Linked DNA regions of Phenylobacterium zucineum HLK1. The protein of the gene in region 3 interacts with the protein of the main gene of each other region in a pairwise test. Links are inferred from orthologs where the notes say so. Each region holds a gene or a part of one and is shown on either strand. Other genes may lie near its edges. The genes, in order: tsaE, PHZ_RS08680 and rlmB.

The links.
Region 1: the proteins of rlmB (region 3) and tsaE interact in binary tests that used the Escherichia coli proteins (3 or more experiments, as listed by UniProt). The link is inferred for Phenylobacterium zucineum HLK1 from one-to-one orthologs.
Region 2: the proteins of rlmB (region 3) and PHZ_RS08680 interact in binary tests that used the Escherichia coli proteins (3 or more experiments, as listed by UniProt). The link is inferred for Phenylobacterium zucineum HLK1 from one-to-one orthologs.

The regions. Positions count from the first base shown.
Region 1 is NC_011144.1:199,347-203,207, forward strand. What follows is about bases 616-3,587. They hold tsaE (tRNA (adenosine(37)-N6)-threonylcarbamoyltransferase complex ATPase subunit type 1 TsaE), read right to left. Parts: upstream 2,354-3,587; coding sequence 1,877-2,353; downstream 616-1,876. Other genes in these bases: PHZ_RS01100 (nucleotidyltransferase family protein), read right to left, coding at 616-790; amgK (N-acetylmuramate/N-acetylglucosamine kinase AmgK), read right to left, coding at 787-1,893; PHZ_RS01115 (GNAT family N-acetyltransferase), read right to left, coding at 2,350-3,222; PHZ_RS01120 (CoA-acylating methylmalonate-semialdehyde dehydrogenase), read left to right, coding at 3,325-3,587. In the rest of the region: double-strand break repair protein AddB, read right to left, coding at 1-77; more of PHZ_RS01100, read right to left, coding at 74-615; more of PHZ_RS01120, read left to right, coding at 3,588-3,861. UniProt on the Escherichia coli protein: Required for the formation of a threonylcarbamoyl group on adenosine at position 37 (t(6)A37) in tRNAs that read codons beginning with adenine.
Region 2 is NC_011144.1:1,777,041-1,780,739, forward strand. Bases 658-3,467 are described here. They hold PHZ_RS08680 (bifunctional ADP-dependent NAD(P)H-hydrate dehydratase/NAD(P)H-hydrate epimerase), read left to right. Parts: upstream 658-1,229; coding sequence 1,230-2,705; downstream 2,706-3,467. Other genes in these bases: PHZ_RS08675 (histidine phosphatase family protein), read left to right, coding at 658-1,162; PHZ_RS08685 (OmpA family protein), read right to left, coding at 2,750-3,322; PHZ_RS08690 (hypothetical protein), read left to right, coding at 3,465-3,467. Also shown: PHZ_RS08670 (acetyl-CoA acetyltransferase), read left to right, coding at 1-588; more of PHZ_RS08675, read left to right, coding at 593-657; more of PHZ_RS08690, read left to right, coding at 3,468-3,699. UniProt on the Escherichia coli protein: Bifunctional enzyme that catalyzes the epimerization of the S- and R-forms of NAD(P)HX and the dehydration of the S-form of NAD(P)HX at the expense of ADP, which is converted to AMP.
Region 3 is NC_011144.1:1,392,015-1,395,805, reverse strand. The notes cover bases 890-3,791. They hold rlmB (23S rRNA (guanosine(2251)-2'-O)-methyltransferase RlmB), read left to right. Parts: upstream 890-1,892; coding sequence 1,893-2,690; downstream 2,691-3,791. Other genes in these bases: metG (methionine--tRNA ligase), read right to left, coding at 3,486-3,791; PHZ_RS06680 (TerC family protein), read left to right, coding at 2,730-3,479; tuf (elongation factor Tu), read right to left, coding at 890-1,508. In the rest of the region: PHZ_RS06705 (hypothetical protein), read left to right, coding at 1-212; more of tuf, read right to left, coding at 318-889. UniProt on the Escherichia coli protein: Specifically methylates the ribose of guanosine 2251 in 23S rRNA.

The DNA.
Region 1 (3,861 bases), 1.2 Mb from region 3 along the record:
GCGAGGTCTTCGGCGAACGGCCGGTGCGCCGGGATGTTGAACCAGCGAGGACCCGGCCGCTCGAAGAAGCGGGTCACGACAGCCTCTGCTCCGCCGCCTCGCGCGCGGCGGGGTCGCCCACGTGCATCCAGAAAGCGTCCATGGCCACGCCGCGGAGCCGGCCTGCGGCCTGCAGCTCATGCCAGACCGGCAGGATCGAGAACGGGCCCGTCCTGGGCGAGGCGTCGAGGACCTGGGGCTTGAGGATGCCGAAGCCGGTGTTGGCGTAGGGCGTCGGCGGCTTGGGCGCGACCGAATGGGTCAGTCGGCCCTGCGCGTCCATGAAGAAGCCGTTGGGCCCCTCGAAGCCCAGGCCGTGGCCGCGGCGGACCAGCAGCAGGAGGATGTCCATGGCCGCCGGGTCCCAGACCCGCTTCAGGGTCTCCAGCGGCGGCTCGCCCTCGGTGATCCACAGCGAGTCGATGTTGGCGACGAAGATCGGCTCATCGCCCAGCAGCGGCCGGGCGTGCTGGATGCCGCCGCCGGAATCCAGCAGCTCGGCCCGCTCGTCGGAGATGCGGATCTCGAGGTCCGTGCGGCGCGCCAGGTGCGCCTCCACCTGGTCGGCGAAGTGGTGGACGTTGACCACGGCGCGGGTGACGCCGGCGGCGACCAACTCGTCCAGCACGTGGTCGATCAGCGGCCGGCCCGCCACCGGGACCAGGCACTTGGGCGTGGTGTCCGTCAGCGGCCGCATGCGGGTGCCGAGCCCCGCCGCCAGCACCATCGCCGTCGTGGGCGCCTGGCTCACGCGCGGGCCTCGGGCGGAACGTGGCGGTCGAACCAGGCCTTCAGGCCGGCGAGCTCGGGATCCTGCAGGTTGCGCTCCAGGTAGCGCCAGGTGCGCGGCATGAAGGCCTTGTACTGCGGCCGCCCCAGCAGCGCCTGCCGGGCGAACACCCGGCCGAGGATGCGCGCGGCGTTGGAGGCGGCCAGCGCCCGATACTCGAAAAGGAACCGGCTGGCGTCGAGATCCGGCCGGGCCCGCAGGTAGCGCTCCAGCATGACGGCTTCGAGCTCGGGCGAGACGTCGCGGCGGGCGTCCTGCAGCAGGTGCAGGAGATCCCAGGCCGGATGGGCCTTCAGGGCGTCCTGGAAATCGAGCAGGCCGACGCGCGCGGCTCCCGCGCGCTCGGGAAGCCAGAGCAGGTTCTGGGCGTGGAAGTCGCGGTGGGTGAAGACCGAGGCGCCGGCCTCGCCCCAGACCCAGACCGGCGCCCACAGGGCCTCCCATTCCGCCACCGCCTCGGGGCCGAACTCCGGCAGGCCGGCGAACCTCGGCCAGAACTCGAGGAAGGTGTCGGTGGCGACCTTGAGCGCCAGCGCGTCGTAGGTGAGCAGCGGCCACGCGCAGCCGTCGGCGCGCAGCACGTCCGGCGGCGGTTCGGCCTGCATGGCGACCTGCACATCGACGGCCGCCTCGTAGAGCGGCGCCTCGGCCTGCCCCTGGGCGATCAGGGTGGCGAACAGGCCATCGCCGAGGTCCTCCAGCACCGCGAGGCCGGCCTCGACGTCGTGGGCCAGGATCTGCGGCGCCGAGAGACCGCGCTCGCGCAGGAAGGCGGCGGTGGTGACGAAGGCGGCCACCGAGCCAGCCGCCAGGCGCGCGGCCGCGTTGTAGCCGAGCGCCCGGCGCTCCTCCGGCGTGGCCCTGGGCGGGCAGACCACGCTCTCCAGCGCCGGCGGCTGGTCCATGAAGATGAACGTCCGGCCGTCGGGGGCGAACAGGCGCTCGTAGCTGCGCGTCGAGGCGTCGCCGCCCAGCGGCTGGCGGCGCGCCTGGCCGAAGCCGGCGGCGCGCAGGAACCCGGCCTTCAGGGCCTCGCGGTCCGAGATGTCAGGCGCGGAACTCAAGCCCTCGTCCTTCCCAGGCGCCATGCGGTGTGAGCCGCACGCGCCTGCCGTCTGCGTCGTCTTCCGAGAGCGCGATCTCTACATCGAGTCGGTCGGGCGGGAGGCGGCCCTCCAGCCGCTCGGGCCATTCGACCACCGCCGCGCCCTCGTCCAGCGCCTCGTCCAGACCGATCTCATAGGCCTCGTCCGGGTTCGAGAGGCGATAGAGGTCGAAGTGGGCGACCTTCAGTCGCGGGCCCTCGTAGAACTGCACCAGGGTGAAGGTGGGCGAGGGGACGTCCTCGGCCGGCGTCGTCAGCGCCCGCACCAGGGCCCGGGCCAGGGTGGACTTGCCGGCCCCCAGCGGCCCGGAGAGGCAGACCGCCTCGCCCGGCTTCAGCCCGGCCGCGATCGCCGCGCCCAGCCGCGCCGTGGCCGCCTCGTCGTCGAGGCGGAACTCGCCCTCGGCCGCGAGGATCATGCGAAGGCCCGGTCCGGATCGGCGGGAAGGATCCCCTCGACGTGCGCCTTGAGCGCCAGCGTCGCCTCGGCGGGATCCCCGGCCAGGCGTTCGGGCGCGACGGGATGGCCGACCGTCAGGTCGAAGCGGCGCCCGCGCTTGTTCAGCAGCTCGTGGAAGAGGGTGATGTCGCGCAGCTCCTGCGAGAGCCCGTGGAAGAAGTGGAACAGCGTCGACCAGGGGCCCGCCACGTGGACCGGCACGACGGGCGCCTCGTACTTCCGGGCCAGCGAGACCGCCGACGGCGCCCAGGGCGGATCGGCGAGCCCCCCGTCGGGCTGCCGGCGCGCCAGCCGGCCGGCTGGGAAGATCACCAGGCACCGCTCGGCCTCCATCGCCTCGCGGGTCAGCTGCAGGGTCAGGCGCGTGCGCTCGCGGGTGCGCTTGCCCTCGACCCATTCCACGGGGATCAGCACCTCCTCGAAGCCGGGGCAGACCCGGTGGGCGTCGGCGTTGGCGTAGAAGCAGATGTCGGGGCGCAGGGCCTTCAGCGCGTCGTAGACGGCCACGCCGTCGGCGATGCCGGTGGGGTGGTTGCAGACCACGATCGCCCGGCCCTGCGCGGGCACGCGGTCGAGTCCGCTGGCCGCCACCTGCACCGACAGCAGCTCGGAGACGTGCTCCAGGGCCGCGCGGCCGGGGAGCGGGGCGATCGCGTCGGCCATCCGCCGCGCCTTGCCGTAGTCCAGCAGGGCGTAGAGCAGCGGGCGCAGCACGGGCCAGGCGGCCGAGCCCGACAGCTTCGGCGCGCGCTCGGCGATCAGGGCGTCCACGATGTGGTCGGCGCCCCTCGGGCGCGCCAGGGCCGGGGCGTGGCTCAACGCGGTCATGGGCGGAACATGCGCCGCCGTCCCGCTCGCGGGCAAGCGCCGGGCGGCGCCTCCCGCAACGGAAGCTAGGCGCTCCGGGGCGTTGGGCGTAGAACGCCGGCCATGCGAGACATCACCCATTTCATCGACGGCGCGCCCGTTGCAGGCCAGTCCGGCCGCTTCGGCGACGTGTTCAACCCCAACACCGGCGAGGTGCAGGCCCGCGTCGCCCTGGCGACCGAGGCCGAGCTCGACAAGGCGGTCCAGTCGGCGCTGCGGGCGCAGCAGACCTGGGCCCTGGTCAATCCGCAGCGGCGCGCCCGGGTCATGTTCGAGTTCAAGCGGCTGGTGGAAGCCCGCATGGACGAGCTGGCCGAGATCCTGTCGTCCGAGCACGGCAAGGTGATCGCCGACTCCAAGGGCGACATCCAGCGCGGCCTGGAGGTCATCGAGTTCGCCTGCGGCATCCCGCACGTGCTGAAGGGCGAGTACACCGAGGGCGCGGGCCCCGGGATCGACGTCTATTCGATGCGCCAGCCGCTGGGCGTCTGCGCGGGGATCACCCCGTTCAACTTCCCGGCCATGATCCCGATGTGGATGTTCGGCATCGCCATCGCGACGGGCAACAGCTTCATCCTGAAGCCGTCGGAGAAGGATCCG
Region 2 (3,699 bases), 390 kb from region 3 along the record:
ATCGGCCTGTCCGACATCGACCTGATCGACCTCTATTCCTGCTTCCCGGTGGCGGTGGAGATCGGCGCCGAGGAGCTGGGCCTGTCGCTGGACGACCCGCGCGGCCTGACCGTCACCGGCGGGCTGCCCTACGCCGGCGGGCCGGGGAACAACTACGTCATGCACTCGGTGGCGGCGATGCTGGGCAAGCTGCGCGAGCGGCCGGGCGCCTATGGCCTTATCACCGGCAACGGCTGGTACCTGACCAAGCAGTCCACGGGCATCTATTCCACCAAGCGGCCGGAGGCGCCGTTCGAGCGCGAGGACCCGGCGATCCTGCAGCGGGAGATCGACGCCCTGCCGCACCCGGAGATCGTCGAGCGGCCCAGCGGGCGGGGGACGATCGAGACCTACACCGTCGTCCACAGGCGGGAGGGGCCGTTCACGGCCATCGTGGTGGGCCGCGACGAGGCGGGGCGCCGCTTCGCCGCTAACACGCCGCAGGACCCGCAGCTGCTGGCCGCCATGGAGGTCTCGGAGCAGGTGGGCCGGAGCGGGACCGTGGGCCCCGCGCCGGACGGCCAGACCAACCTGTTCACACCGGACTAGCCGCATGGCCCGCCTCTACCTGATCCGACACGGCCGGCCGGCCTCCACCTGGGGCGGCCACGACGACGACCCGGGCCTGGACCCGCAGGGGCTGGCCCAGGCCGAGGCCGCCCGGGACTGGCTGCTGGGCCTGCCCGGCGACGAGCGGCCGGTGCGGGTGGCGAGCTCGCCCCTGCGCCGCTGCCGCGAGACGGCCCAGCCGACGGCGGCGGCGCTGGGCGTGGAGCTGCTGGTGGACCCGGTGGTGGGCGAGATCCCGACGCCGAAGGACCTGGCGCCCGAGCAGCGGCCCGACTGGCTGCGCCGGGCCTTCGCCGGGACCTGGGGCGAGATCGAGGGCGACCTGGACTACCGCGCCTGGCGAGAGGCGATCGTCGAGCGGCTGACGGGCCTGGGCGGCGTGGCGGTGTTCTCGCACTATGTGGCGATCAACGCGGCGGTCTCGCGCCTGACCGGCGTGGAGCAGGTGCTGGCCTTCCTCCCCGACCACGCCTCGATCACCGTGCTGGAGACGGATGGCGCGGCGCTGCGCCTGGTGCGCAAGGGCGCCGAGGCCCAGACGAGCGTGCTCTAGGGGCAGGGGGCTTGCACGCGGGGGCGTGGCGGGGGATGACCGGCCGCAGGGAGCCTGGGAGCCGAGTTTGCCCGCACGTCCGATCCTGACGGTCGCCGAGATCACCGAGGCCGACCGCGCCGCCATCGCCGCCGGCACGCCCGGAAGCGTGCTGATGGAGCGCGCGGGGACGGCGGTGGCCGACGCCGTCTGCGCCCGCTTCCGCCCGCAGCCGACGGTGGTGCTGTGCGGCCCCGGCAACAACGGCGGCGACGGCTATGTGGTCGCGCGCGTGCTGAAGGCCCGCGGCTGGCCGGTGGAGGTGAGGGCGCTCGCCGAACCGGCCACCGAGGACGCCCGGGACGCCGCCGCGCAGTGGGACGGCCCGATGGCGCCGCTGGCGGGAACGCTGGAGCCGGCGCTGTTCGTCGATGCGCTGTTCGGCGCGGGCCTGACGCGCCCGCTGGACGGGGTCGCCGCGGCGGCCGTCCAGCGGCTCGCCGAGCGGCCCGAGAAGGTGGTGGCGGTGGACATCCCCTCGGGGTTGCCGGGCGACACCGGCCGGCCCGTGGGCCCGGCGGCCTGCGCGCGCCTGACCGTCACCTTCCACGCCCGCAAGCCCGCCCACGTGCTGGAGCCCGGCAAGGGCCTGTGCGGCGAGGTGGTGGTGGCCGACATCGGCCTGGGAGAGATGGGCGGGGGAGAGCCCGGCGGGGGAGGGACGACCTCGCGGCTGGTGGAGAACGGGCCCGAGCTGTGGCTGGACCGCTTCCCCTGGCCGACGGCGGCCTCGCACAAGCACGACCGGGGCCGGATGATCGTGGTGAGCGGCGAGGCGTGGAGCACCGGCGCGGCGCGCCTGGCCGCCCGCGCGGGCCTGCGGATCGGCGCCGGCCTCGTCACCGTCCATTCGCCGCCCGACGCCCTGGCCCCGAACGTCGCCCACCTGGAGGCGGTGATGCTGCGGCCCTTCGAGACCGACCAGGAGCTGGAGCAGGCCGCGGCGCAGGTGGACGCGGCGGTGATCGGCCCGGCCGCGGGGGTGAGCGAGAACACCCTGCTGAACGTGCTGGCCCTGGCCCGAACGGGGGCGGCGCTGGTGCTGGACGCCGACGCCATCACCGTCTTCCGCGACGATCCCGAGGAGCTGTTCTCGGTGCTGGACCGGGACGACGTGCTGACGCCGCATCCCGGCGAGTTCGAGCGGCTGTTCCCGGGGCTGCTGTCGGGCGCGCCCGAGCGCATCTCGGCGGCCCGGCGGGCGGCCGAGAAGGCGGGGGCGGTCGTGCTGCTGAAAGGCGCGGACACGGTCGTCGCCGCGCCGGACGGCCGGGCGGCGGTGAACGTGAACGGCTCGCCCTGGCTGGCCACGGCCGGTTCGGGCGACGTGCTGGCGGGCTTCATCGGCGGGCTGGTGGCCCAGGGCATGGAGAGCTTCGAGGCGGCCTGCGCGGCGGCCTGGATCCACGCCGAGGCGGCCGAGCTGCATGGGCCCGGCCTGATTTCCGAGGACCTGCCCGGCCTCGCGCCGGCCGTCCTGCGGCGCCTCTACGAGGACCGCTGAACGCCCGGTGAGGCGGAGGAGGCCGGAGCCTCCTCCGCGGCCCGTCAGCTGAGGACGATGATCTCCACGCGCCGGTTCTGGGCCCGGCCCTCGGCGGTGTCGTTTGAGGCCACGGGAGCCTCCTCGCCGTACGAGATCGTGCCCATCCGGTTGAGGGCGACGCCCGCCTTGGCCAGATGCTTGCGCACGGCCTCGGCCCGGGCTTCGCCGAGCTGGTCGTTGTAGGCCTCGGGGCCGGTGGAGTCGGTGTGACCCTGGATCTCGAGGTAGACGTTGCGGTTCTCGCTCTTCAGCCGCTCGGCCAGCTCGTTGAGGCGGGCCTCGGCCTCGGGCGAGAGGGCGTGGCGGTCGACCGGGAACTTCACCGAATCGTCCGACAGCACGACCTGGTAGAGGAACTTGCCCTCCGCCAGCTTGTGGGCCGCGTTGGCGCGCGCGAGCGCTTCCCCGGCGGTGCCCTCCACTCCGGTCACCCGGGTGTCCACCACGGCGACCTGATCGCGGACGAAGCGGTGGCTGGCGCAGCCGCTGACGGCGACGCCGGCCAGCAGCAGGACGCCGGTCACCGTGGCCGCCCTAAACTTCCCATTGTTCAATTCGAGGTTCCTTCTAGCCATAGAACCCCACCCCCAAGGCGTGAGCCAATGCTTAGGTTCCCGGCCCTGGTGGCTTCGGCATGACGCGACCGTGGCCGGAACAGGGCAGCTTGGCCTTAAATCGGGCCACGATCCTGCCCGAGGCGCATGCTCAGCCTTGCGCATGAGCGGGCGGACCGAGGCGGGGCGGCGTCGAAGGCGGCGGATCTGGGCGACGGCCCTGAGCCTGGCCGCGCACCTGGCGATTCCACTGGCCATCGTGGTCGGCGCCCGGGACGAGGCCCCGCGGATCGAGCCCGAGCCGATCGTGGTCAGTCTGGTGCGCCCGCCGCCGCCGCCTCCGCCGCCGCCGCCGCCGAAGCCCCCGGAAACGCCGAAACCCGGCGGCTCGCCCGCGG
Region 3 (3,791 bases):
CCTGGAACCGCGACGACGAGCAGAAGCCCGGCCGCCCGCAACGCACCGCCTCCGAGCCGAAGGGCGCGGAAGGCCAGGCCGCCACGCCCAAGACCTTCACCGATCCCGCCTCGGGCGAGAGCCAGGGGGAGGCTCATGCGCCCAACCAGGCTGAGACCGACCAGACCGAGGGCGTGAAGCCCCGCCGGCCGCCCGGCGCCGACGCAGAATGAGAAAAGGCCGCCGGGGTGACCCGGCGGCCTCTTCGAGTTGGCTCCCCGGCTCGGCCTTCGCGGCTTCGCCGCTCCGTGGGCCGGGGATGACGGGCTTTAGCGGCCTTACTTGATGATCTTGGCCACGACGCCGGCGCCGACGGTCCGGCCGCCTTCGCGGATCGCGAAGCGCAGGCCCTGGTCCATGGCGATCGGCGTGATCAGCTCGACGAGCAGCTCGGCGTTGTCGCCGGGCATGATCATCTCCACGCCTTCCTTCAGCTTGATGATCCCCGTCACGTCCGTCGTCCGGAAGTAGAACTGCGGACGGTAGTTCGTGAAGAACGGGGTGTGACGGCCGCCCTCTTCCTTCGTCAGGATGTAGGCCTCGGCCATGAACTCGGTGTGCGGGGTGATCGAGCCCGGCTTGCACAGCACCTGGCCGCGCTCCACGTCCTCGCGCTTCGTGCCGCGCAGCAGCACGCCCACGTTGTCGCCCGCCTGGCCCTGGTCCAGCAGCTTGCGGAACATCTCCACGCCCGTGCAGGTCGTCTTCTGCACTTCGCGGATGCCGACGATCTCCACTTCGTCGCCGACCTTCACGATGCCCTTCTCGATCCGGCCCGTCACAACCGTGCCGCGGCCCGAGATCGAAAAGACGTCTTCCACCGGCATCAGGAACGGCTGGTCGATCGGACGCTCCGGCTGCGGGATGTAGCTGTCCACCGCCGCCATCAGCTCCAGGATCCGCTCCTCGCCGATCTGCGGGTCACGGCCCTCGACCGCCGCCAGGGCCGAGCCCTTCACGATCGGGATGTCGTCGCCCGGGAACTGGTACGACGAAAGCAGCTCGCGCACTTCCATCTCCACCAGGTCCAGCAGCTCGGCGTCGTCGACCATGTCGACCTTGTTCATGAACACCACCAGCGCCGGCACGCCCACCTGACGCGCCAGCAGGATGTGCTCGCGGGTCTGCGGCATCGGACCGTCCGCAGCGCTCACCACCAGGATCGCGCCGTCCATCTGCGCCGCGCCCGTGATCATGTTCTTCACGTAGTCGGCGTGGCCAGGGCAGTCCACGTGCGCGTAGTGACGGTTCGCCGTCTCGTATTCCACGTGCGCCGTGTTGATCGTGATCCCGCGCGCCTTCTCTTCCGGCGCCGCGTCGATGTCGGCGTAGTTCTTCGCCGTCGCACCACCAGACTTCGCCAGCGTGATCGTGATCGCCGCCGTCAGCGTCGTCTTGCCGTGGTCAACGTGACCAATCGTGCCGATGTTGCAGTGCGGCTTCGTGCGTTCAAACTTCTCTTTGGCCATCAGGGTCCTGCCGGCGTTTGTTGATACTGTCTAATCAAGGAGCTGGAGCGGGTAGCGGGAATCGAACCCGCATCCTCAGCTTGGAAGGCTGCTGCACTACCATTGTGCTATACCCGCCCAAACCGCTGCGGGGTCGCCGCATCTCCTAATGTTGGCCGGCGCGTGGTGGGGGAAGTAGGACTCGAACCTACGAAGGCTTACGCCAGCGGATTTACAGTCCGCCCCCTTTGCCACTCGGGACATTCCCCCAGCGCGCTCGGAGCCTCTTCGAGCTCCCCGGAAAATGCTTCCGCTCCGGGATGCGAGGGGCCTATTGAGCGCCGTCTGCACAGTCCTAGAAAGCGGCGGCCCGTCCGGGGTCCCCGATTTGGAGCGCGTCTTATAGTGGCCTCGATCCCTGAACGCAACGACGCCCGACGTGGGAAAAAATTCCGCCCGCAAAGCGGCTTCCGCAAGCCCCGCGAAGCCCCGTCCGACGAGTGGATCTGGGGCTGGCACGCGGTGGAGGCCGCCCTGGCCAATCCCCGCCGCGGCGCCCCGCTGCGGCTGCTCGCCACGCCAGAGAAGGCGAAGCAGATCGAGGCGCGATTCGGCCGGCTGAAGGCGCTCGAGCCCGCCGACAACCACGCCATCGCCCAGGCCCTGCCGCAGGGGGCGGTGCACCAGGGGGTGGCGCTGCGCCCTGCCCCCCTCCCCGAGGCCGACCTCGCCGACTTCGAACCCCGGCCCGGCGCGGTGCTGCTGATGCTGGACCAGGTGACCGACCCGCAGAACGTCGGGGCGATTCTCCGCTCCGCCGCCGCATTCGGCGCGGCGGGCCTCATCCTGCAGGACCGCCACGCGCCCAAGCTGACCGGCGCCCTGGCCAAGGCCGCCGCGGGCGCCGTCGAGCGGACGCCGGTCGCCCACGTGGTGAACCTGTCCCGCGCCCTGGACGAGCTGATCGACGCCGGCTGGCGCACGGTGGGCCTGGCGGGCGGCGGCGAGCGCAGCCTCGGCGAAGTGCTGGACGGCTCGCCCGTCGTGCTGGTGCTGGGGTCGGAGGGCGAGGGCCTTCGCCGGCTGGTGGCCGAACGCTGCGACGAGCTGGCCCGCATCCCCATGCCCGGCGGCTTCGAGAGCCTCAACGTCTCGAACGCGGCGGCCATCGCGCTCTACGAGGCCAGCCGTCCGCGAGGCTGAACAGTTGCAGCCAGTCGCCCGCTGAAGCATTGAGGCGCGATGTTCGAAGAGCTGCTCAGCCCCGGCGCCCTCTCCGCCCTCCTGCAAGTCCTGATGATCGACCTGGTCCTGGCCGGCGACAACGCCGTCGCCGTGGGCCTGGCCGCCGGCGGCCTGCCGCCGGAACAGCGGCGCAAGGCGATCCTGTGGGGGCTGGGGGCGGCGGTGGTCACCCGCATCGGCTTTGCGCTGATCACCACCCAGCTCCTGGGCGTCATCGGCCTGCTCTTCGCGGGCGGCCTGCTGCTGCTCTGGGTCTGCTGGAAGATGTGGAAGGAGCTGCGCAACCAGGCGGTCGACGACGAGGCCGACGCCGAAGCCGTCCTCGACGCCGACCCGGCCACCGAGCCCACCGACCGGCCCGCGAAGTCGTTCAAGGACGCCTTCATCCAGATCCTGATCGCCGACGTCTCGATGTCGCTGGACAACGTGCTGGCGGTGGCCGGCGCCGCCCGGGAGCACCCGGGCATCCTGGTGTTCGGCCTGGTGCTGTCGATCGCGCTGATGGGCGTCGCCGCCCACGCCATCGCCCGCCTGCTGCACAAGTACCGCTGGATCGGCTTCGTCGGCCTCGTCATCGTCCTCTACGTGGCGCTCCACATGATGTGGGAGGGCCACCGGACCATCGCGATCGACCTGAACCGCACGGCCGAATACAACGCCGTGGTCCCGGACTTCATGGACATCACGCCCGAGGAGGTCGCCACCCACCTGCGCCACAGGAACGGCGGCGGCGGCGAGGCGCACTAGGCTCCGTCAGGCGGTCTCGGCCGCCTCCGGCCCGCCGAAGCGCTCGCGCCATTCGGCGACCTGGGTCTCCTCGATCTTGCGGAACAGCACCTCGGGCGCGGCGATCCTGCGTCCCGGCTCCAGCGCCGTCAGCAGCCCCTCGCCGTCCTGCGCCGGCCAGGCCGCCGGGAACGGCTCGCCCAGCGCCAGCGACACCTTCTCGGCGGCGAACGGGATGAAGGGCTCGGAGACCTTGGCGAACAGGGCCGCCAGGTTCAGGCCGTAGCGCACCGCCACCGCGGCGCGGTCGCGGTCGGTCTTGATCGCGGTCCA